DNA from 3 places in the Exiguobacterium sp. LL15 genome. Region 1 is predicted to be linked to each of the others. Evidence: riboswitches for the same ligand, from Rfam matches in the RefSeq annotation. Region 1 holds a riboswitch; each other region holds the start of a gene.
What was found. A riboswitch is a leader RNA that binds a small molecule or an ion and turns the genes downstream of it on or off. The one in region 1 is predicted to bind S-adenosylmethionine.
Positions count from the first base shown of each region.

Region 1 (7,614 bases):
TCACGCCGTTATCCGTTCGTTGGTTTCACACCGGAACGTGAAATCGGAAATGACCTCTTGATGGTCGACGGCATCTCGAAGACGATCGATGGTGTCAAAGTCCTTGATAACGTCCGCTTCTCGTTGAACAAGACGGATAAAGTCGCGTTCATCAGTCAGAGCGATATCGCAATCACGACTCTCTTCAAGATCCTTATGGGTGAGATGGAACCGGATAGCGGTACGTTCAAATGGGGCGTAACAACTTCGCAGTCGTACTTGCCAAAAGATAACTCGGAATTCTTCGAAGGCTCGGACAAGACGATCCTCGATTGGCTCCGTCAGTACTCACCGGCAGATGAGAGCGATACGTTCCTCCGTGGATTCCTCGGTCGGATGCTCTTCTCAGGAGAAGAAGTCATGAAAAAAGCTTCTGTCTTATCTGGGGGCGAAAAAGTCCGTTGTATGCTTTCAAAAGCAATGCTCAGTGGTGCTAACGTCCTCGTCCTCGACGATCCAACGAACCACTTGGATCTCGAATCGATCACAGCACTCAACGATGGCTTGATTGCTTACAAAGGCGCGATGCTCTTCAGCTCGCATGACCATCAGTTCGTCGAAACAATCGCGAACCGGATCATCGAGTTGACGCCGAACGGTATCGTCGATAAAGAAACGACATACGATGAGTACTTGAACAATGATACGATCCAACAGCAACTAACAGCGTTATACGCGCAATGATTTTGAGGAGACCGGAACTGTCGTTTCGGTCTCTTTTTTGAACACGTTGAAGGAGGAATACGACATGAGGCACCGCGTATGCGCTGCGTTGATCGAAGAACAACAGATTCTAATGGTCGAATTACACACGCCTTCCCGGACATTTTGGACGTTACCGGGCGGAGGTGTCGAGAGTGGCGAAACAAAAGAACAAGCCGTCATGCGGGAAGTATTAGAGGAGACAAACCTTCACGTCACAATCGAACGGCAACTCTACGAGATTTCAATTGATCAAGGAACAGAGACATGCTTTCTCGTCCGACGTGCCTTAGGCAGTTCTGCACCTCGACTCGGGATCGACCCCGAACTTCCATTTGATCAACAGGAATTGCGAGCCGTCCGTTTCCGACCATTGAAAGATCTTCAAGATGATCCACAGATTGCTCGTTTGCTGACCTTACTGTAAAGGAAACATTAACTAAGTGAGATAAAACTGACCAAGTTTCTTTACACCCCCTACATAATCGACTGATTAAATGGAAATGTAGCAACAAAACAAACTCATTTGGGGGAAACGAAAATGAAACGAACACTCATGGTTGGTCTATCAGCAGCGGTCTTGTCATCAAGTATGGTCCCGATGTTCGCGGATGCCCATAGCTCTTCTCATACAACACGCAACATCAAGAAGGTCGAATTCTTGTCGATGGATGCACCGACGAAAATCGACCAGATGGTAAAAACTTATACAGAAGCAAAAGTCAAAGTCACCTATACGAACGGCAAAACGGAAGTGAAGCCGTTGAACTATAATCAATTATTCCTGTCGCAAGATAAAATCGTCGAAAACAAAGGCGAGATGATTGCAGCAGGGACATCGATCGATGCTAAAGGAAATCCGATCATCGACCGCAGTGTACCGGACAAACCGGAAGCTTTCGTCTCAGATGCACCAGACTCGAATAGTCTGCTTGAAGTGCACGGGAAAAAATACATGGTCTCTCACTTCGAGTATGACTCGATCGACAATGCTGGTAATGAAGTCAAGGGACTTCCAGCATCGATGACATTAACGGAAGTCGTACAAGATAAAAAGACAGGAAAACTTGCCGTTAAAAAAGCCAGCAAGATTGATTTTGAAAACGTCAATGGACTCTGGACACCATGTAACGGTTCAACGACGCCATGGGGAACGCACCTTGGGTCAGAGGAATATGAACCAGATGCTCGTGCGTTTGAGTCAGACAAAACGTCAGCTGCTTATAAAGAAGTAAATGCCTTCGCTGAGCGTTATTTCGGAACGACCGAAAAAGCGAATCCGTACTTCTACGGGTATACGCCTGAAATCTCGGTCGACCGGAAAGGTAAAGCGACAGCAGTGAAACACTACAGTACAGGTCGTTTCTCGCACGAGATGATGCAGATTCTACCGGATCAAAAGACCGCGATCTTTGGTGACGACGGCAATAACACGATGATGTTCATGTACGTCGCAGATAAAAAGCGTGATTTCTCAAAAGGAACACTTTACGCTGCGAAGTTCAATCAAACTCGCGCAGCAGAAGGCGGAGCCGGTGACCTTGAGTGGATCAAGCTTGGTCATGCTTCCGATAAAGAAGTCAAACGCTTAATTGATAAAGGAACGAAGTTCAGCGACATCTTCGAGACAGCAGATGCACCGACACCTGGCTTTAAAGCGGTCAAAACAGCTGCCAGCAAAAAAGTCGAATACTTGAAGCTCAAGCCTGGAAAAGAAAAAGAGGCAGCCTTCCTTGAATCACGTCGTTATGGTGCGTTGCTTGGTGCAACATCAGAGTTCAACAAGATGGAAGGCATCACGGTCAACGAGCAAGACAAAAAAGCCTACATCGCCTTGTCTTATGTGTCAGGTAGTACCGAAAAACAAGAAGGTGCTGTCCAAGACGACATCCAGCTTGAAAAACGTGAATCGGGTGCGACATTCGAAATCGATCTTGGTCGTGCAAAAGGCATCGACAGCCGTTACGTACCAACGAATATGCAAGCACTCGTCATTGGTGAAGATTTGAAGAAGCCGGATGCTTACGGCAACACAGCGAATCCGGATCTCGTCGCGAATCCAGATAACCTTGCTTACTCCGCGACATCTGATACGCTCTTTATCGGTGAAGATAGCTCCTTGCATACAAATAACTTCGTTTGGGCCTACAACCTGAAGACGAAAAAACTATCACGTATCCTTTCGGTTCCAGTCGGAGCGGAAGCGACTGGTCTCCGTTCACTTGATCATGTTGGGAAGTATAGCTACCTCCTAAGTAACTATCAACATCCGGGTGAGTCATTGACTGACAAACAAATCACCGCCGTCGATCCAAAGGCGCTTGAAAAAGCGATGAAAGACGGCATCGGGATTCAAAAAACGGGTGGTGTCGGCTACCTCTCTGGGTTGCCGAGCAGTCACAAATCGTATACGAATCGATAAGATACGAAAACACGGATTCCCAAGTGCGGGAATCCGTGTTTTTATGCATTGTTCTTCTTTTGTTTTGCCGCTTCTTCTTCGACACGTTGCAACAGCCCATGAACGATTTTCTCATTCTCTCGCTCTCCTCCAAGCGACAACAGACTCTTTCCAACAAAATTGGCTCCCTCGTTCTTCCCTGTATAAATCAACAGACATCGATCAGGTCCGAGTGGTTTGAGTGTAAAGGTCATCTCGATCTTGAATATTTTAGCCAATGTGAATCCAATCGTATTTTGCTTGAAGTCAGGCTCGTTCGTATAAGCTAAATCGGTCACGATATAGGTTTCAAGTCGATTACCCTGCATGTATGTTTGACGATACGTCGAACCGACGACACCCGGTTTTCGTTCAATCACCTCGTGCTGGACGACGTTTGGAATCAAACGCTGCAATCGCGTGTGATCAAACAAGTGCCATGCTTCCTCAATCGGAATATCGAGCTGTCGTTCTTCTCTCCACGTAATCATAGATCCGCCCCCTTTTCTATAGAAATACCCTGTCATCCGGTCTTGTAACGTCCGGTGACAGGGCGAGAGCAGATTCTTATTTTACTGTGCTTGTTTCAAGGGCTGCACCGAGGAACTTCGCTAGTTCGAGCATACCGTAGCGTCCTGCAGCTGCCTCGGCATCCGAATTATAGTTCGTATTCGTATTGACGTCATACGTATAGATCGTACCTGACGCATCCTTAATGAACTCGATGCCTGCGACCGCGATTTGGTTCGCTTGAAGGAACGCTTCATACTTTTGGATGATCGGGTCATCGAAGCCTTCAACGATTTGGAACTTCATCGGTGTTTGCGGTGCTTCTTCACCGACTGGGCAGAACAAGTCGTCGATTACACATGCATCCGCTGGGCAAAGCTCAAAACCTTCTGATGTATCGACTCGAACCGCGTAGACGAACTTTCCACCTACGAACTCACAACGTGTGATGTACGGTTCTGGTGCTTGAATATACTCTTGAATCAACGTGATGCCATCGACTGGTTCGTCGAATGTCGGACCGTCGAGATAAGCTTCAAGTGCTTCAATCGAGTGGAACAGCTGGACGCCGAGACCTTTCCCAGCCCGGTTATGTTTCGTGATGAATGACGAAACGCCAATTTCTTTTGCTGCTTGTACGATTTGATCGCGTCCGACGGCAGCCGTCGTCTTCGGTACACGAATCCCAGCCTTACGCAACGCCGTGTATTGATTGACTTTGCTGACTTCTAAACGAAGCGCACGCGTTCCATTAAAGACAGTCCGGTCATGCTCTTCTAACCAAGCGAGGATCCCTTCCGTCAACTCCGGCGCGTAACGGTGCCCCCGCGTATGCGAAGAGGCACTCATCCGGCTGTAAAAGACGCCTTCTGGCGGCAGTTCATCCAGCGGAACGATCCCTTCATTCAAGTGCCACTGTTCATACGGTAACTCGAGTTCTTCGAGACGTTTGATGAGATGGTCCGTCCATTCTTGATTTTCGTGGAGAATATGAATTTTTGTCATGATTGTTGACCTACCTTTCGTTTCGCTTCGACCAGTGGCATTACGTCACGAGCAAAGCGTTCCATTTCTTCGAGTTGTGGTGAGAATTGTAATAAGAGTAACGTGACACCGACGGCTTCGAATGCTAGAATCCGTTCAGCGATTTGTTCTGGTGTTCCGATTAAATTCGGACGTAGACCACGGTTCGAGACGGAATAATCGTTTCGTTCGACCTGTTGCTCCAGTTGCGATTTACTGATGAAATCCTGATAACCGGCATAACCGGCGCTGTCTTCCTTAACGTCCGTGATGCGTTGCCATTCAAGAAGTGCTTCTTCTTCCGTATCCCGACAAATGATGTAGGCCGCAAGACCGAAGCTCTCGAGCGGCGTTTGTCCCGTCGCTTCCCGGCGTACTTTCATATCGTCGATTTTATGGGCTACTTCTTCAACCGTGCCCCCGTGCATGACATAAGCGTCACAGTGTTCGACGATCGTTCGCTTTCCAGCTTCACTCTCTCCACCAGCGTAGAGCTTGATCCCCGGACGCTGGACTGGCTTCGGATGGAGTTCTGCTTGCTCGATCGTGTAGTGATGACCGGAGAAGCTATACGGTGACGCATCTGCCCATAGTCCTTTCATAACCGTGACGAACTCTTCCGTCCGAGCATAACGTTCATCGTGCGCTGTGAAGATACCGTTGTATTGTTTCGCTTCCTCTGCCCACCACGCTGAGACGACGTTGAGCGTAAAGCGTCCACCACTCAACTGATCGATGTTTGCCGCCATCTTCGCCGTCGTCGCTGGATTATGGAACCCGGGACGAACCGCTGTCATGATCTCAAGGCGTTCTGTCGTTGCAGCAATCGCTGCTGCCGTCGTCCATGCCTCAAGACTCGGTTCCTTGATGCCTTTGATATCATTCAAGTTCAATTCCGCAATCAACGTCGTCGAGAAGCCGATCCGTTCTGCTGTTTGTGCGACTTGTTTCGCATAATCGAAGGTCGGTGGCATCTGTTCATCCTCGACATTACGTAACCATCCCCCAAAAATCGGTAACCAAAAACCATACTCCACTCCATCGTCCCCCTTATCATAAAAAAACGCTCTTTTCGAAGTTCGAAAAGAGCGACGGTATCTTGTCCTGTCCGCTCTTATCTTCGGAAGGTATCCCTTCCTGGAAGTAGCACCTTCCGCCACGGCGGGGTTGCTGAAGTGTCTTCGGGCCAGTCCCTCGACTTCTCTAGATAAGATGTGTTGCATTCATCGTACAAAATTCACTGAACTAAAGCAACTATTAAACCGTCTTTTCCCATCGGAATTATTTCACACATAAAAAAATCCCGACGTAGTGTCGGGATCCGGTATTAATATGGTGCGACGAAATCTGATGTTGGCTCTGGCGTTTGTTCACCACGAACACGATCATAAAATTTTGCAAAGGTAACACTGAAATATGGTGTAATCCACAAGAATGCTAGGCCGAGGGTAACGATCCCTAAAAGAGCCCAACCAATAAACGACAGTAGAAGAAGGAATGCTTCCATTTTATGCCCGTCCATCATTTTTCGGGAGCGTGTAATGGCCTCTAAGATACCAATCGATGGTTCATCTCGCAAAATATAGAACGTTAGCATGTAAGAAAATGATTTAATGATTCCCGGTACGACTAATAGCAGTAACCATAAGAAGATAAAAAAGAGTTGTACGATGGCTAGACCAATCACTTTGAAAAACATACCATATGGTTCAAATAAATCCGTCACTTTCGTTTCTTCTCCGCGAGCAATCGACATCGCAATCCAAGTCCAACCGACTCCGACCGGGATCAATAAAATCGATACCAACGATACGACGAGATCCATCGTATTAGCTGGTTCATCTATATCTGATCCAAATAATCCAGGCACACCTTGAATGATACTAAACAGAATAACTGTTAGGACTGCGAATCCCCAACGACCGCTGAGCGACTCCTTCGCTGCTTTTTTTAATTGAGATGACATGAGTAAGGTCCTCCTTGAAAAATAAGTTCTCACCTTACTCTACGGCTAATAACTTCTAATGTTTCACTGATTTTTCAATAATTTCCCCTCTTGTTTCTGTTTCAACCAAGCGCGCTCAAGTTGCCGCTCACACGCTGTATATAACGAACGTCGACCGTCGAGGCGTTCCATCGCGAATGGAATACCATGCTTTTTCGCCTGAGCGATGACATGTGCACTCGCTGCATGAGAGACACGGCTCGTCACGACGACGATCGCGTCCGTCTTTTTGGCGAGACAAGCAATCTTTTTCGCGGACTGTGCGTCCCCTGCTAGATGAATTAATTCGATCCCCGTCGGCGCAAAGAACTCACGATAGACAGCGGTCTGTTGTTCGTTTCCAACGATAACAAGACGCATGCCTGTGAAGCGCGTGAAATCTAACGGTGTCTTATCAACGAAATCCATCAATTGTCCCGGTACGGCTGTTGTTACGATCGGTTCAATCGTTTGCTCTTTTGGCATACGGACGCGACGCTGCGCTTTTTTAGCTTTCGGCACCGGTTGCCGTTTCATTTTTCGTGCATACCGATTTGACTTTTTTGTTGTCACAGGCGTCTTCACTACCTGTTGTTCTATCGCTGACGGACGGTTGGATGATGCGTTGACGATCGGCTCTTCATACGTGAACGGATGCTTCCAAGCAATCGTTAATGTATCCTTCCGTCCCCGCCACATGACGAGATCGACAAGTTGCCCTGCTTCTAGTCGGAAATAGCGCATGTCTTCTACCGGTACAACATAATAGAACGATCTACCCGACTCATCTTGCAGTGGACCATTCACCGTTTCCTCAATGATTCCATGTGCTTTGACGATTGCTTGTTCAAACACGACACGTTCCGGATTCTCTCTCATTCGCTCCGTCGAGACGACGGCTTCAACACGACATATC
Region 1 covers NZ_JANFNX010000003.1:158,050-165,663, forward strand. Annotated here, with positions in the region: gene NOM72_RS13840 (ABC-F family ATP-binding cassette domain-containing protein) at 1-723, shown strand, start outside; gene NOM72_RS13845 (NUDIX domain-containing protein) at 788-1,168, shown strand; gene NOM72_RS13850 (PhoX family protein) at 1,283-3,163, shown strand; gene NOM72_RS13855 (SRPBCC family protein) at 3,205-3,672, opposite strand; gene NOM72_RS13860 (ATP-grasp domain-containing protein) at 3,749-4,696, opposite strand; gene NOM72_RS13865 (LLM class flavin-dependent oxidoreductase) at 4,693-5,751, opposite strand; SAM riboswitch class I at 5,826-5,928, opposite strand; gene NOM72_RS13870 (DUF975 family protein) at 6,042-6,680, opposite strand; gene NOM72_RS13875 (DUF2325 domain-containing protein) at 6,744-7,614, opposite strand, start outside.

Region 2 (7,614 bases), on a different contig from region 1:
GAGCTGGGTTTTCCTTCGTAGCATTTCTAACCACATTATTCGTGTTGTCGGTTCGCCGGCAACGCCTTTTTTTGTTTTCTGGAAGTTTTTTGAGCCGGTCGCTTGCCAGGATAGAATCTCCTTGCTACAATGCGAATAAGGAAAATTACTTTAATTCATATCCGATTACTCGGAATTAACTGGTGAGATGGAGGACGACAAGGCATGACAGTACGTTTTATGGATGTTTTCACAGAATGGGCATCGACGTATGACGAGACAGTAACTGGACACGATCCGGAGTATAAAGAGGTTTTTCGTCGATACGATGAGATTTTGGATACAGTAGCGGATAAAGCGCAGTCGCCGGTCATTGAATTCGGAGCAGGCACAGGGAACCTGACACAACGTCTTCTGGCACGTCACGACGCCGTACTCGCCGTCGAACCAAGTCCGGAGATGCGGGCAATCCTGACGGAAAAGATTCCGTCACTTGATGTACAAGACGGTCACTTCCTCTCGTTCGAAGCGAAGGAAGCACGCAGTTTTGTTTCGACGTATGCGTTTCATCATCTAACAGATGAGGAAAAGGGAGAAGCGATCGAACTGATGGCATCACATTTACCGGCAGACGGAAAAATCGTCTACGCGGATACGATGTTCGTCTCAGAAGAGGCACGCCTGCAAACGATTCGTGAAGCACGTGCTCAAGGGTTCGACGCGTTAGCGGAAGATCTCGAACGCGAGTTCTACCCGTTGATTCCAGTTATGGAAGAATTGTTTACAGCACGAGGATTCACTGTTAAATTTATACAATACAATCACTTCGTCTGGCTCGTAGAAGCCGAGAAAATGGGGGAATAAATCATGGCACTTCAAAAAATGAACGTCGAAAGCTTTAACCTGGATCATACGAAAGTCAAAGCACCTTATATCCGCGTCGCGGGTTATAAAGAAGGTAAAGTCGACCAAGTCGTCAAATACGATATCCGTTTCACACAACCAAACGTTGAGCAAATGCCGATGCGTGCGATGCATACACTCGAGCACTTACTTGCTGAAAACATCCGTAACTACTCGGATGATGTCATCGATGTCTCGCCAATGGGATGCCAAACAGGTTTCTACATGGCGATGATGAACTTCGACTCGGTCGAAAAAATGAGCGAACTCGTTGAGAAGACGTTGAAAGACGTCCTCGCAGCAGAAGAGATTCCAGCGCAAAACGAAGTCCAATGTGGATTTGCGAGCGCACATGACCTCAAAGGAGCGAAGCACTATGCCGAGAAAATGCTTGCCGGTCGTGATGAATGGGACATCGTCTTCGGATGATCGCGAACAACGTCCGCGACCTCGTCGGAAACACACCACTCTACGAGATCACTTCATTCGATTTGCCTGCTGGTACGCGCATTTTGGCGAAGCTCGAATGGATGAACCCTGGGGGCAGCGTCAAAGACCGCCTTGGCATTCAACTCGTTGATGCAGCAATCGAAAACGGACATGTGACACCAGGCGGTACGATCATCGAGCCGACAGCCGGGAATACCGGCATCGGCTTGGCGCTCGCCGCTAAAAAATACGATCTCCAAGTCATCTGTGTCGTTCCGGAAAAATTCAGTCAGGAAAAGCAGACGTTGATGCGGGCACTCGGCGCAACCGTCGTCAACACACCGACTGAACTCGATATGCAAGGGGCTATCGACCGGGCAAAAGAACTCGGTCAGGAAATTCCGAACAGCTACGTTCCGTTACAATTCGAAAACGAAGAGAACCCAGTCACGTATCAGCGGACACTCGGTCCTGAGCTGATTGCGGACTTGCCGCACATCGACTGGTTCGTTGCCGGTTGTGGTTCAGGTGGTACGTTCGCCGGAACAGCGGACTTCTTAAAACAACGTCTCGGTACAAAAGCAGCAATCGTCGAACCGGAAGGCTCCGTCTTAAATGGTGGTCCAGCCGGTCCGCATAAGACAGAAGGTATCGGTACAGCGAAATGGCCAAGCCTCGTTCCGCGTGAACTCGTTGATGAGATTCATACGATTTCTGACCGCGATGCATTTGACGCGGTTCATACACTCGCTGCTCGCGAAGGATTACTCGTTGGTAGTTCAGCAGGTGCAGCGCTCGTTGCTGCGCTTGATATCGCAAAGCGTCACCCCGGCAGTACGATCGTCACCGTCTTCGCAGACAGTGCCGAACGCTATTTAAGCCAACAAATCTTTGAAAAGGTGGACGAAACTCATGCGTAAGAAGACAGCATTGATTCATGGAGGAACAGGTGTCGATCGGGCAACAGGAGCCGTCACACCTCCAATCTATCAAACAAGCACATACAAGCAGGATAAAATCGGTCAACTTAAGGACGGATACGAATACTCACGGACAGCGAACCCGACACGGACGAGCATCGAACGATTGATTGCGGATCTTGAAGGCGGCGCACGTGGTTTTGCGTTCGGTTCTGGGATGGCAGCGATCCATGCCGTCTTCCACTTGCTTGAGTCTGGCGACCACATCGTCATGACGGATGACGTCTACGGTGGTACGTTCCGCTTGATGCAACGCGTCTTACCGAAGTTCAACATCCAAGTGACATTCGTCGATACGACGGACCTTGCGGCAACGGAAGCAGCGATCCAAGACAACACGAAAATCGTCTACGTCGAAACACCGACGAACCCGTTGTTGAAAGTAACGGACATTGAAGCAATCGCAACGATCGCCAAACGTCACGATCTTAAACTTGTCGTCGACAACACGTTCGCGACACCTTATCATCAACAACCACTCGCACTTGGTGCAGACATCGTCTTGCACAGTGCGACGAAATACATCGGCGGACATTCGGACGTCGTCGCTGGACTTGTCGTCGTCAAAGATGATGCGCTCGGCGAAGAGCTGCACTTCATCCAAAACTCGACAGGCGGCGTGCTTGGACCGCAAGACAGCTTCTTGCTCGTCCGTGGTCTTCGTACACTCGGTATCCGAATGGATGCGATCGAAGAGACAGCACATGATCTCGTTGCGTTCCTACAAGCGCAAGACATCGTCTCGAACATCTTCTACCCAGGACTTGCATCGCATCCTGGTCACGACATCCAAGCGAAACAAGCGACTGGATTTGGTGGGATGATCAGCTTTGATGTCGGTTCAGCAGCGAACGCAGAAAAACTCGTCGAGGCGACACACTTCTTCACACTCGCTGAGAGTCTTGGTGCCGTCGAGAGTCTGATTTCGGTGCCGGCACGGATGACGCACGCGTCGATCCCAGCAGAACGTCGGGCAGAACTCGGCATCACGGACGGTCTCGTTCGGATTTCAGTTGGACTTGAGGATGCGGAAGATTTGAAAGAAGACTTAACACGTGCTTTCACGTTCCTCGAAAAAGTTTCTGAAAAAACTGTTTGACAACAAAAATAACCCCTGCTAATATTCAGAATATATTCTACAAACTTAATACCGAAACTCTTATCGAGAGTGGTGGAGGGACTGGCCCGATGAAACCCGGCAACCGCGGATCTAATCCGAAGTGGTGCTAATTCCAGCAGACAAAAGTCTGGGAGATGAGAGCAAATGGTTTTGTGTACTGAAAAGTGCGCGCGTTTGCTCTAAAACGCGCGCACTTTTTTTATTTTAGGAGGGACAGTTGTGATTCGTTTACAAGACGTAGGAAAGATTTATCGCTCAAAGCGCGGAGCGGTCGAAGCCGTTGCGAATGTCGATCTGACAATCGAGCGCGGTGAAATTTTTGGAATAATCGGTTATTCCGGAGCAGGGAAATCCACCCTGATCCGATTACTGAATATGCTCGAAGCACCAACGAGTGGTTCGATCCAAATCGATGGTGTTGAAATGACATCACTAAAACCTAAGGAATTACGAGGCGTCCGCAAGAATGTCTCGATGGTCTTCCAACACTTCAACTTACTATGGTCACGGACGGTTGAAGAGAACATCATGTTCCCACTCGAGCTCGGTGGCTTCCCGAAAGCACACCGCAAGGAACGGGTCGCGGAACTGATCCAACTCGTTGGTTTGGACGGACGCGAAAAAGCTTATCCGTCACAATTATCCGGTGGTCAAAAACAACGTGTCGGTATCGCTCGGGCACTGGCATCGAACCCAGACGTTCTCTTATGTGACGAGGCAACAAGTGCACTCGATCCGAAGACGACGGACTCAATCCTTGAGTTACTCGTCGACATCAATGAAAAACTGAAACTGACGATCGTCTTGATCACACACGAGATGCACGTCATTCAAAAAATCTGTCACCGGGTCGCCGTCATGGAAGCCGGTAAAATCGTCGAGCAAGGACCGGTCGCAGAAGTCTTCCGTCATCCGAAGCAAGCGATGACGAAGGAATTCGTCAAACAATTGACGTCGCCGTCGGAGAACGAGTTAACGTTCGCGAAACTACGCGAACGGTACCCAACCGGAAAAATCGTTCAGTTGACGTTTGTCGGATCGACAGCAGAAAGCCCGATCCTCGCGGAAGTCATGAAGGATTCGCCGGTCCTGTTCAATATCATCGGCGGAAACGTCGGTCAATCACAGGAAGGGGCACTCGGTACACTGTTCATTCAGTTGATCGGGGAAACAGAAGCAACACAAGCGGTCATCACGAAGCTTCAAGCCAGTGATGTTGAAGTGGAGGTGGATCACCGATGATTTCATTCTTTGACAATCTAGATTGGGACATGGTGTGGGAAGCTACAGGCAGTACCGTCTATATGACGGCAATCGCTGGTGTCTCGACATTCGTCCTCGGTTTGATCATTGGTTTACTATTGTATGCGACAAACGAAGAGTTATTGTTCAAGAATCGGGCGTTCTATTCAGTGTTGAGCTTGGTCGTCAACGTCTTCCGTTCGATTCCGTTCATCATCTTACTGATCTTATTGATTCCATTTACGACAGCAATCGTCGGTTCGTTCCTCGGACCAACGGCAGCATTACCGGCACTGATTTTCGGTGCTGCACCATTTTACGGTCGGATGGTTGAACTCGCGTTACGCGAAGTCGATAAAGGTGTCATCGAGGCAGCCGAATCGATGGGCGCGACGAAGTTCCAGATCATCTATAAAGTCTTAATCCCGGAAGCATTGCCTGCCATCGTTTCGGGAATCACGGTTACGCTCGTTTCACTTGTCGGTTATACGGCAATGGCCGGAGTAGTCGGCGGAGGTGGACTTGGGGACATGGCCTTCATCGAAGGATTCCAGCGTTCTCAAAACGATGTCATCGTCATTGCAACACTCTTAATCTTAGCGATCGTCTTCGTCATCCAAATCATTGGTGACTTGCTGATCCGCGCAATCGATAAACGTTAATTCGAAACTTAATCATATTGGAGGAATCATTCATGAAAACTTGGAAAAAATTCGTAGGTACTGCTGCTGTATCCGTCTTAGCTATTAGCCTTGCTGCATGTGGCGAAAAATCATCAGGATCAGGTAGCGACGACAAAACACTCGTCGTTGGTGCTTCGAACGTACCGCACGCTGAGATTCTTGAGCACGTCAAAAAAGAATACGAAGCAAAAGGTTACAAGCTTGAAATCAAGAAGTTCCAAGATTACGTACTTCCGAACAAAGCGCTCGCTTCAAAAGAAATCGATGCGAACTACTTCCAGCACGTACCGTATCTTGAGCAACAAGAGAAAGAAAACAAATCATATAAGTTCGCGAACGCAGGTGGCGTCCACGTTGAACCACTCGGTATCTACTCGAAGAAATACAAGTCACTCGATAAGTTACCAAACGGTGCAACGATCTTAACGAGCTCAAACGTCGCGGAACGCGGTCGTGTCTTGACGTTCCTTCAAAACGAAGGATTGATCAAACTCAAAGACGGTAAAACGACAGATGCACAACTCGGTGATATCGCGGAGAACCCGAAGAAACTTAAGTTCAAGACGAACATCGAAGCATCACTTCTTCCGCAAGCTTACAAAAACAATGAAGGCGACGCCGTCCTCATCAACACGAACTATGCGATCGATAACGGTCTGAACCCATTGAAAGATGCAATTGCATCAGAAGATGAGTCTTCACCATACGTCAACATCATCGTTACACGTGATGGCGATGAGAAAGACAAGCGTGTCACAGCACTTCTTGACGTTCTGCACGAAAAGAAAAACCAAGATTGGATCCTCGACAAGTACAAAGGTGCTGTCGTTCCAGTCAGCAAATAAGTTCACCGAAGCCGGCATCCTTCCTATATAATGGAAGGATGCTTTTCATTTGTCTGAAACAGGGGTTAGGGGGAATCATATGCAACGCATACGTCAACTGCATCCGTTGACACTCGGGGTCTTGTTCGGGACGTTTTTCTCGCGTCTCGGAACGTTCATCACGATGCCGTTCTTCGCCATCTACATGACGACTGTTCTAAAGTTTGATCCGGTCGATGTTGGCTGGGTGCTCAGTATTTCGGCGATCGCCAGTCTCGTCATGAGTTTCATCGGCGGTACCTTGTCGGACCGTTATGGACGTCGGGCGATGATGCTTGCCGGAACGATTGGGTTCGCGGTCGTCTTCATTGCGCTAGCACAAGTCGAGACGTTCTGGGCGTTCTTTACGCTTAGTGCCTTGAACGGTGTCTGTCGCTCGATTTTTGAACCATCCGCCCGTGCCTTGATCAGTGATACGACGGACGAAGCGAACCGATTGTTCGTCTTCAATATCCGTTACGCGATGATCAACATCGCAGCAGCGATCGGACCGGGAATCGCTTTACTGCTGAGTGCGGGAAACACGTCCGCGACGTTTTACATCACGGCGTTCGTCTATATCGTGTACGGGGTGATGATTGGTATCTTATTCAAACGTCATCCAATCACCGAGACGCATGGTGGGAAAAAGGTGTCATTCGGAGCAACGGTTCGTCTGTTGCGGACGGATATCGCTTTTACGCTGGCACTCGCTGGCATCATCTTCGGGGTTTTCGGCTACAGTCAGTTCAACTCGACCTTGCCACAGTTCTTGACGGAAACGTCACTGCTTGAAGGCGGGAAGACACTCTATGCGATTTTGATCACGATCAATGCGATCACCGTCTTGATTGTGCAGTATCCGATCATGAAGTTTGGTGTCAAGACGTCACCGCTTGTCTCGATCACGACCGGGATTGCGACTGTTGCGATCGGATTGTTCATCATGGGAAATGCGAACGCGATCTGGTTGATGATCGTCGCGATGTTCATCTTCACGTGCGGAGAAGTCATGATGTTCACGATGACCGACATCTTGACCGATCGGTTCGCCAAACCAGAATTACGGGGCAGTTATTTCGGGGCGATGGGCTTGACGTCGATCGGACAATCAATCGGTCCGATCGCCGGAGGACATTTGTTAAGTTTATATGGAGCGGACCGTCCGTTACCGATTTTCGGGATATTAGCGGGCTTGACATTATTCGGAATACCACTGCTCTTACTGTCACAACGGATTCATCGGGCTTCGACGATCGAGGAACTCGAGGAACCGGTGAAACTTTCGAATGATTCTCAACAAAACGCATGATTTTGAGAAAAATCAACGAGCGATGACGCTTGAATAATACGCGATGTTTCTTTAAGATTAGAATGATACTAAATTAGTAACGCTCGTGTTCTGAATCGTCAGT
Region 2 covers NZ_JANFNX010000001.1:456,146-463,759, forward strand. Annotated here, with positions in the region: gene NOM72_RS02195 (class I SAM-dependent methyltransferase) at 205-843, shown strand; gene NOM72_RS02200 (S-ribosylhomocysteine lyase) at 847-1,311, shown strand; gene NOM72_RS02205 (PLP-dependent cysteine synthase family protein) at 1,308-2,231, shown strand; gene NOM72_RS02210 (bifunctional cystathionine gamma-lyase/homocysteine desulfhydrase) at 2,224-3,390, shown strand; SAM riboswitch class I at 3,448-3,552, shown strand; gene NOM72_RS02215 (methionine ABC transporter ATP-binding protein) at 3,631-4,653, shown strand; gene NOM72_RS02220 (methionine ABC transporter permease) at 4,650-5,315, shown strand; gene NOM72_RS02225 (MetQ/NlpA family ABC transporter substrate-binding protein) at 5,348-6,181, shown strand; gene NOM72_RS02230 (MDR family MFS transporter) at 6,261-7,511, shown strand.
Region 2: linked by a shared signal. The riboswitch ahead of NOM72_RS02215 (methionine ABC transporter ATP-binding protein) and the one ahead of NOM72_RS13865 (LLM class flavin-dependent oxidoreductase) in region 1 are both predicted to bind S-adenosylmethionine.

Region 3 (7,614 bases), on a different contig from region 1:
TTCTCGATCAGACGAATGAGTCGTATCATATTACGGGCGCTCTTGAGGGCGATGAGGAGAAAGGGTATGTCAACGCTGGACTGGTTGCGGGATTGATTCATGATGTGCCGACTGTTGCGGAGTTGTTTACGCGCATGATGGCGGAAGCAGAGGAACAGCTGAAACAAACGACGACTCGTTTTACGACATGAGCATACAGGGATGGACCCGTGATGCCACTTGTGGACAGCGGGTTTTTTCATGTTTTTTTGAAAATGGGACATTTGTCCTTTTCAAGTAGGGCACGAGTAAGGTCTACTCTAGTGTAGAGATTAAAGGAGGAGATGACGTGCAAGGAGTCGTGTTTGCTTTGATGAGCGGTCTGTTCATCGCCCTGCAAGGCATATTCAATGCGCGCCTTGCGACAGGCGTCGGACCGTGGTTGTCCGTATTGATCGTACACTTTGTGGGTCTGATGGGTTGTTTAGTCATTTACAGTTTCGTACGAGATCGGAAAATCGGTGGCTTCCGTCAGTTACCATGGATTTATGCGAGTGGCGGTTTGATTGGCGTGTTAGTCGTCGTAACGGAACTGACAGCAATCCAAAAACTCGGGATGACATGGGCGATGTGTTTATTACTCGTCGCACAGATTTTATGTGCGTTTGTGATTGATTTAAAGGGATGGTTCGGTGTCTTAAAAAAACAAGGAAATCGTGGTCAGTGGGTTGGTGTGGGTCTCATGCTTGCAGGAGTTGCGATTTTCTCACTTGCCTAAAGGGGGGAATGAACATGGAAACCGTCATTCAACAGTATGGACTGGATACGATTTTGACGGAAGAGACGCGCGCTTGGTTGCGTCAAGAAACCTTCCAAAAAGGGGAACTCCTCTGTACGACAGGGGCAGCGATCGATCGGATGTACTTCATCGTTGCAGGCAAGGTCAAGATATCTGCTGCCTCGTCAGAAGGAAAGCAACGGATTCTACGATTCAAGACACCACTGACAGTGATTGGTGACGCTGAGTTCATCAACGAACGGGAAGTATTGAATACGGTCGAAGCGGTGACCGACGTCGAGGTGTTGAGCGTACCGTATGCGATTTTACGCGAGCACAATACGACGAACGTCTTTCTGCAATTTTTATTACGCACGATCACAGCCAAGTGGTATGCCGACTCGAAATCAGCGTCGCACCATGTGTTGTATACCGTTGAAGAGCGATTTGCAGGGTATTTGTTGTCGATTGCTTCTGAAGCCAGTGACAGTTTATTTTATCAGGAGATGCGGACGTCGAACCTGCATGACGTCGCTGACTGGCTTGGAACGAGTTATCGCCATCTCAATCGGATCATCACGAAATTATGTGAAGAAGAGATTCTCGTTCGACGACGCGGGAAAATCATCATTGTCGATCTGGAGCGGATTCGCGAGAAGGCGAACGGCAACAGCTATGAGTAAGGAGGAACGAACATGGTAATAGGCATCGTGTGTGCCGTATTGGCAGGGATGTTGATCAGTTTACAGACGGTATTGAATGCTAGGATGAGTGACGCGTTTGGCGCTTGGGCGACGACGACGCTAGTCTTCTTCGTCGGTTTCGTCGGAGCAAGTGTCACGTATGTTCTGTTTCGTGGTGGAACAATCGAACAGATTCAAAACGTATCGCCACTCTATTGGTTTGGTGGACTTGTCGGTGTTGGCGTCGTTTTTTGTGTCATGCGTGGAATTCAATTGCTTGGTCCGTCCGTCGCGATCTCTGTCGTTCTGATTTCGCAGTTAAGCTTTGCTCTCGCTGTCGATACGTTCGGTTGGTTCGGTTTACCACAAATTGATTTATCATTCGGTCAGCTCGTCGGTCTCGCCGTCATGGTGTGCGGCATCTTCGTTTTGAAGCGGTATCAAGTCGTGGCGCCGGAACAACAGGCAAAGGATCAGATAGAACGTGTTTCGTAATAACCGAATACAGAACGAGGACGGTGGCATTCCAATCCACTGTCTTTTTTTGACTAGTTTTTGACCTGGATCATGCGTTTTCTAAAGTAAAGCGAGAGGACAAGGATGAGAAGACCACAGTACAACATGATCGTCGTGATTGAAACATGAAACGACAGTAGAAAAGAGAGAAGCGCATAAGATAATGGAACGAGACCGTTTGACGCGGCATTCACGACACTCATGACACGTCCCATCGTCTGTTCCGCACACTGAGACTGGATGAACGTAATGAAGCGAATATTGATGATCGAAGAAAGGACACCAAGTGATAACAGGATGATCAGGTACAACGAAATCTGCTGGACTTGACTAAGCAGGAAGAGAAGCAGACCTAATGCGCCAATCAATCGGACTGATGAAGTAAGCCCGTTTTCTTTCTTCTGCGTTAAACCACTCCAGAGCGCCCCTCCGAGCATTCCCATTTGATAAGCCCCTTGCATATAACTTAAATCCATCGCATCTCCTTGGAGCACATCATGAACGAGTAAGGGGATTCCGAGTAAGAGTGGTCCAAAGAAAAAGAAATTGACACAGATGACAAGAAAAAGTGTCTGCTTGAGTTGCTGAAGGTGAAAGACGTAATGTAGCCCTTCTTTTAGTTCAAAGAGAGCTGAATGCTGACGTGCTCGCTTGATCTTAGATTCACGAATACCATACGTGAAAAGGAGCGTCAGACAGAGTGTGCCGAAAATCACGAGAAAGACGTGCGAGTAAGAAGAATGGCTGAGGATGACTCCACCAAGAATCGGACCTGAAAAGAGGGCGATTTGATTAGATGTTTGAATCAGTGAATTGGCTTTAGTGAGTTGTTCTTTCGGAACGAGTGTAGGCAGTAAGGAAGCATTCGCCGGCGAAAAGAATGCATCCACACTACCGAATAGCAAGGCGAATACTAAAATCGTCAGCAATGTAAGCTGATCGGTATGAAGTAATGCGAGAAGACAGAGAATGAAACTGATCCGTAAAGCGCTCGAGATGCGCATGATCGTCGAACGTTTATAGCGATCGGATAGGACGCCACCGAATAACATGAGAAAAATACGGGGTAACAAGGTGACCATGAGGACGAATCCAAGATATGACGCCTGGTTTAGTGTATGGATGACATACCATTGTTCAACAAACAGATAGGTTGATAGGGAGAGGGCAGAGCACATACCGGACCCCCATAAAAATAAAAAAGATGGATTTTTAAACAGCGATTGTTGCGTATCCATTTCAACAGGCAGCATATGGCACCTCCGGTTTAGACGTCGTCATTCTCAAATAGTGGTTCATCAATTGCAAAGGCAGTCGTCATGATATAGAAGTGTTTTTTATCTTCTTCGTCTAGTGAAGGGGACCGTGTGAACTCGTCCAATAGAGCACGATATTTGGTAGAAAATTGCCGAAAATTGGCTTCAGACATCGTCAGTTCCTTTTGAAGCGATAAGCTCATCCAGTCTTCAACGTTTGAAGACACGGGAGAAAAAGCAGTAGTTGGAGCGGTGAGGACGCGTGTCTTTGCTCGGTCCAATACCTCAAGATACGACTGCCGGGTCGCTTCATTCGTCTCGACGAAGTTCAGTAGATGATCGGCAGGAATGTAGCCTCGAGCAATCGCTTGATAGTATTTCAATAGATTGCCGCCCTGTTCTTCCGTCCGGACGAGGCGAATCAAGTCATGCTTTTCAAGTTCTCGTACATGATAGAGGATCTTTGCGCGGGATAACGTCAGCAAGTGGGCTAACTGATGTACCGTATGTGGTTTTTCGACGAGAAACATGAGGATTTTTGTTCGTAACGGATCACTGATCACTTTTAACTGTTCATAGCTCTCTAATATGTGAATCGCTTTTTGTTCCATGCAATAATCTCCTTTTTAACCGGTTAATTTTTATTAACCGTAAAACAAAAGACTTCATTTGTAAACGGTTACAAATTTATGTGAGGGTGTTGGTAAAGAAGACACCATTTGTTTACATACAAAAAAACTGACTCCAGTGACATCTCGATCATCCTCCACTTTCTACTGGAAAGTAGGGGAAGAACGAGATGTTTGAAATCAGTCTCAGCTACTGTATGTGGTTCGAGGTGATTAGACCGTCGTCGTATCTTTCCATTCCTGCTCGATGAAAGCATCGCGACCAGAAGCAGCACGATCTTTTTTATAGTGTTCTGGATTTTTCTTATGGAAGTCTTGATGGTACTCTTCCGCCGGATAAAATTCAGAAGCGGCATCGATCCGCGTTACGATTGGTTGTTTGAAACGATTGCTTGCAGCAAGGGCGTCACGGGAAGCGATCGCTGCTTCATGCTGTGCATCCGTATGGTAGAAGATCGCTGGTGCGTACTGCGTGCCACGATCTTGGAATTGACCTTCTGCATCCGTTGGATCCGTTTGCGGCCAGTAGAGTTCGAGCAGACGCTCGTACGGGAACAGGCTCGGATCAAACGTGATTTGGACGACTTCGAGATGTCCCGTCGTTCCTGTTTTGACTTGTTCATACGTCGGGTTATCGACGTGTCCGCCCATGTAACCTGATACGATTCCCTCGATTCCTGGTAATTCTTCAAATGGTGTCACCATGCACCAAAAACATCCACCTGCAAATGTTGCTTTTTCCATCCGTCTCTTCCTCTCCGTGGGAAATTCCCATTGTATGTCTGACAGCGAGAAAAACGAAAACGACTCCTTCGCTTGGTTGCAAAAGGAGTCGCCGCTTTTTATCAACCAAAGCTTTCGCTTTGCTGGTCGTAGCACCTTGCTATGCGCAGGTTGCTGGGACGTCATCGATCCAGATCTCTCGGTCCACTCTTGATAAGGGTATATGAAGTTGATGTCATTCGTTATCATTGCTGTGATGATACCATTCACACAGAAATAAAGTCAATCCTTAGGTTTTAAGGCACGTAAAACGGTCGCTCCGAGTGTCTTCGCACCAATCAACAACGCTTGTTCGTTGATCTCGTACTGCGGATGATGCTGTGGATGATTGATGCGACCGTCCGTATATCCGGAGCCGGTAAAGAAGTAACTTCCCGGGACGTGTGTTAGATAATGTGCGAAGTCATCCGCCGCCATCATCGGTGTGAGTGACCGGACAGATGCTTCCGGTAAGAAAGAAGCAGCTTCCTGAACGAGTTTTGTCTCGTCCGGATGATTCCAGAGTGCCGGGTAACCCGTTGTGAAGTCGATCGAATAAGTAGCACCGATGCCGGCACACGTCGTTTTGGCGACAAGGTCGACTTCTTGTCGGAGCTGATGCCGCAGGGTTTCATTGAACGTCCGGATCTCCCCGACGATGCGTGCTTCACCCGTGACGATGTTCGGCGCCGTTCCTGCGTGGAAGCATCCGATTGCAAGAACAGCGGGTTCGAACGGATCGACCCGTCGACTGACAAGGTGTTGTAAGTTGCAGACGAGTTGTGCCCCAGCGACGAGCGCATCTTTTGTTTTGTGCGGTGCTTGCGCATGTCCACCTTGACCATGAACGATGATTTCGAATTCGTCGATCGCGCATAATGTATGTCCTTCCCGAAACCCAATCGTACCAACCGGTAAATCATTTTCGAGATGTGTCGCGAAAATCGCATCGACGCCCTCGAGGACGCCGGCTTCGATCATTTGGATGGCTCCGCCAGGAAAGACCTCTTCTCCATGCTGATGAATGATTCGAATCGTTCCTTGCAATTGATCACGTAGCGGATAGAGCGTAGCAGCAAGGGCCATCACCATCGCCGTATGTCCATCGTGTCCACAGGCATGCATGACACCGGGATGGATCGACCGGAAGGAAAGCGTCGTCTCTTCTTGAAGTGGTAAAGCATCAAAATCTGCACGGACCGCAATCGTCGAACCAGGTTGTTTGCCTTCGATCGTTGCGACGACACCACGACCTCCGACGGCTGTTTGATAAGGAATGCCCTGTTTCGCGTAAAAGGTAGCAATTCGTTCTGGTGTGCGGACTTCCTGGAAAGAGAGTTCCGGATGTCGATGAAAATCACGACGTAACGCGATCATCGTCGGTTCGAATTGTTCAAGTGCTTCAAAAAGTTGAGTTTGCATCTTCAAGCTCCTTTGACGTGTGTCTTTTCGTGAAAAGGGGTACAGATACAGGTAATCACGAAAGGGGATAATGAAACATGGGAGAAATCGTCGTCAACGCTGTACTTACAATCAAAGCAGGACTTGCGGATCAAGTCTTCCCGATTCTACAAACGGTCTATCATGCCGCACAAAAAGAAGAAGGATGCTTACGTTATTCCTTGCACCAATCGATTGAGGATGAGCATCAATTCATGCTGTATGAAGTGTATCGGGACGAAGAAGCACTTGAAGCGCATATCGCATCCGATCACTATAAAGCCTACCGTGAACAGATTGAGTTGTACTTGATGGATCGACAAGTGACGAAATACGTCGAGATGACATTCTGACGTGTTGCGATAAGAAGAGACGAATCCGTCGATTTCGACGGATTCGTCTTTTTTATTACATCGATTTGAAGCCGAGGAAATGCTCTTGCCAACGCGGTTCATAAATCGAATTAATTTGAAGCTGTGAACCACCCGCATGGATGAAGTGTTCGCTATCGAGCATGATTCCGATATGCGATGGACCATCCGTGTAGGTGTTCTGGAAGAATACGATATCTGAGCGTTTACCACTCGAGATACTCGTCCGGCGATTCGTAAAGAAAGCACCGTACCAGTAGCCGCGAACGTTCGTCCGACCACCGTATTTTCCAGCCTTATTTGTCGCGTAGTGAATCAAACCGGAACAATCGAAGCCACCGTTCACGGCATTTTGCGACCCCCATGTGTAAGGTGTACCGATATGTTGGACGGCTGCTTGAATCAGCTTTTCACCGCGCGTGTTATTCTTTTTAATGACCCGTTTATCGGACGTAATCGTCACAGCTGAGACCGGAAGATAGACGGGTGTCCAGCCTGACTGGATGACATAGAAGTTTCCGACCCGGTGACGCGGATAAACACGTTTGCCTTGCTCAACGAGTCCGCTGCCTTTTGGACTGGTTGGACTCGAAAAGAAGGATGTCGTCTGTTTGACGGTATAGATTTTCGTTCGATTGATTGCTTTTTGTGTCAGTTTCATATCGGGTTTGCTCGTGCTGATATAAGGGTTGAGGACGTAACCCGTTTGACCGCTGGCTAAGCGAACTTGCCAAAAATCATCATCAATTGATTTCAGACCAATCAATTTTGTCCCTTTTTTCAAATAGGCAGCTGGCCGACTGTAAGCGACGTCAGCAGAGAAGAGTGGCGTTTGGTCCAGATGGACATAAAACGTTGTCCCTTTTTTCGCTTTTGCTGTTGGTTTATTTAGTCCGATCCGACTCGAATCGACGAAACCAAAGATATTGTTATATTTGACACGTGTAAAATAACCGCTTTTTCCATAGATGGTGATCGATTTTCCTTTTTTCAACGTGCCGATTTTTTTACCCGACAGTTTTGCCTGTGACCGAATGACGACGTCGTCCTCTGTCACGTAACGTTGACCGGTAACGTCATACAGATCCGGCTTTTTCGTGACGAGATCACTCGTCTTGACGTAACCATAGACCGTCCCTTTTTTTAATCGTGTGTAACTACCGCTCGTGCCGTAAATCGTTAGTTTGTCAGCTCGTTTGA
Region 3 covers NZ_JANFNX010000002.1:276,860-284,473, forward strand. Annotated here, with positions in the region: gene NOM72_RS12755 (NAD(P)H-dependent flavin oxidoreductase) at 1-191, shown strand, start outside; gene NOM72_RS12760 (DMT family transporter) at 329-757, shown strand; gene NOM72_RS12765 (Crp/Fnr family transcriptional regulator) at 772-1,440, shown strand; gene NOM72_RS12770 (DMT family transporter) at 1,453-1,935, shown strand; gene NOM72_RS12775 (MFS transporter) at 1,989-3,209, opposite strand; gene NOM72_RS12780 (winged helix-turn-helix domain-containing protein) at 3,224-3,823, opposite strand; gene msrA (peptide-methionine (S)-S-oxide reductase MsrA) at 4,055-4,585, opposite strand; SAM riboswitch class I at 4,681-4,784, opposite strand; gene NOM72_RS12790 (M20 metallopeptidase family protein) at 4,847-6,025, opposite strand; gene NOM72_RS12795 (putative quinol monooxygenase) at 6,103-6,396, shown strand; gene NOM72_RS12800 (SH3 domain-containing C40 family peptidase) at 6,452-7,614, opposite strand, start outside.
Region 3: linked by a shared signal. The riboswitch ahead of msrA (peptide-methionine (S)-S-oxide reductase MsrA) and the one ahead of NOM72_RS13865 (LLM class flavin-dependent oxidoreductase) in region 1 are both predicted to bind S-adenosylmethionine.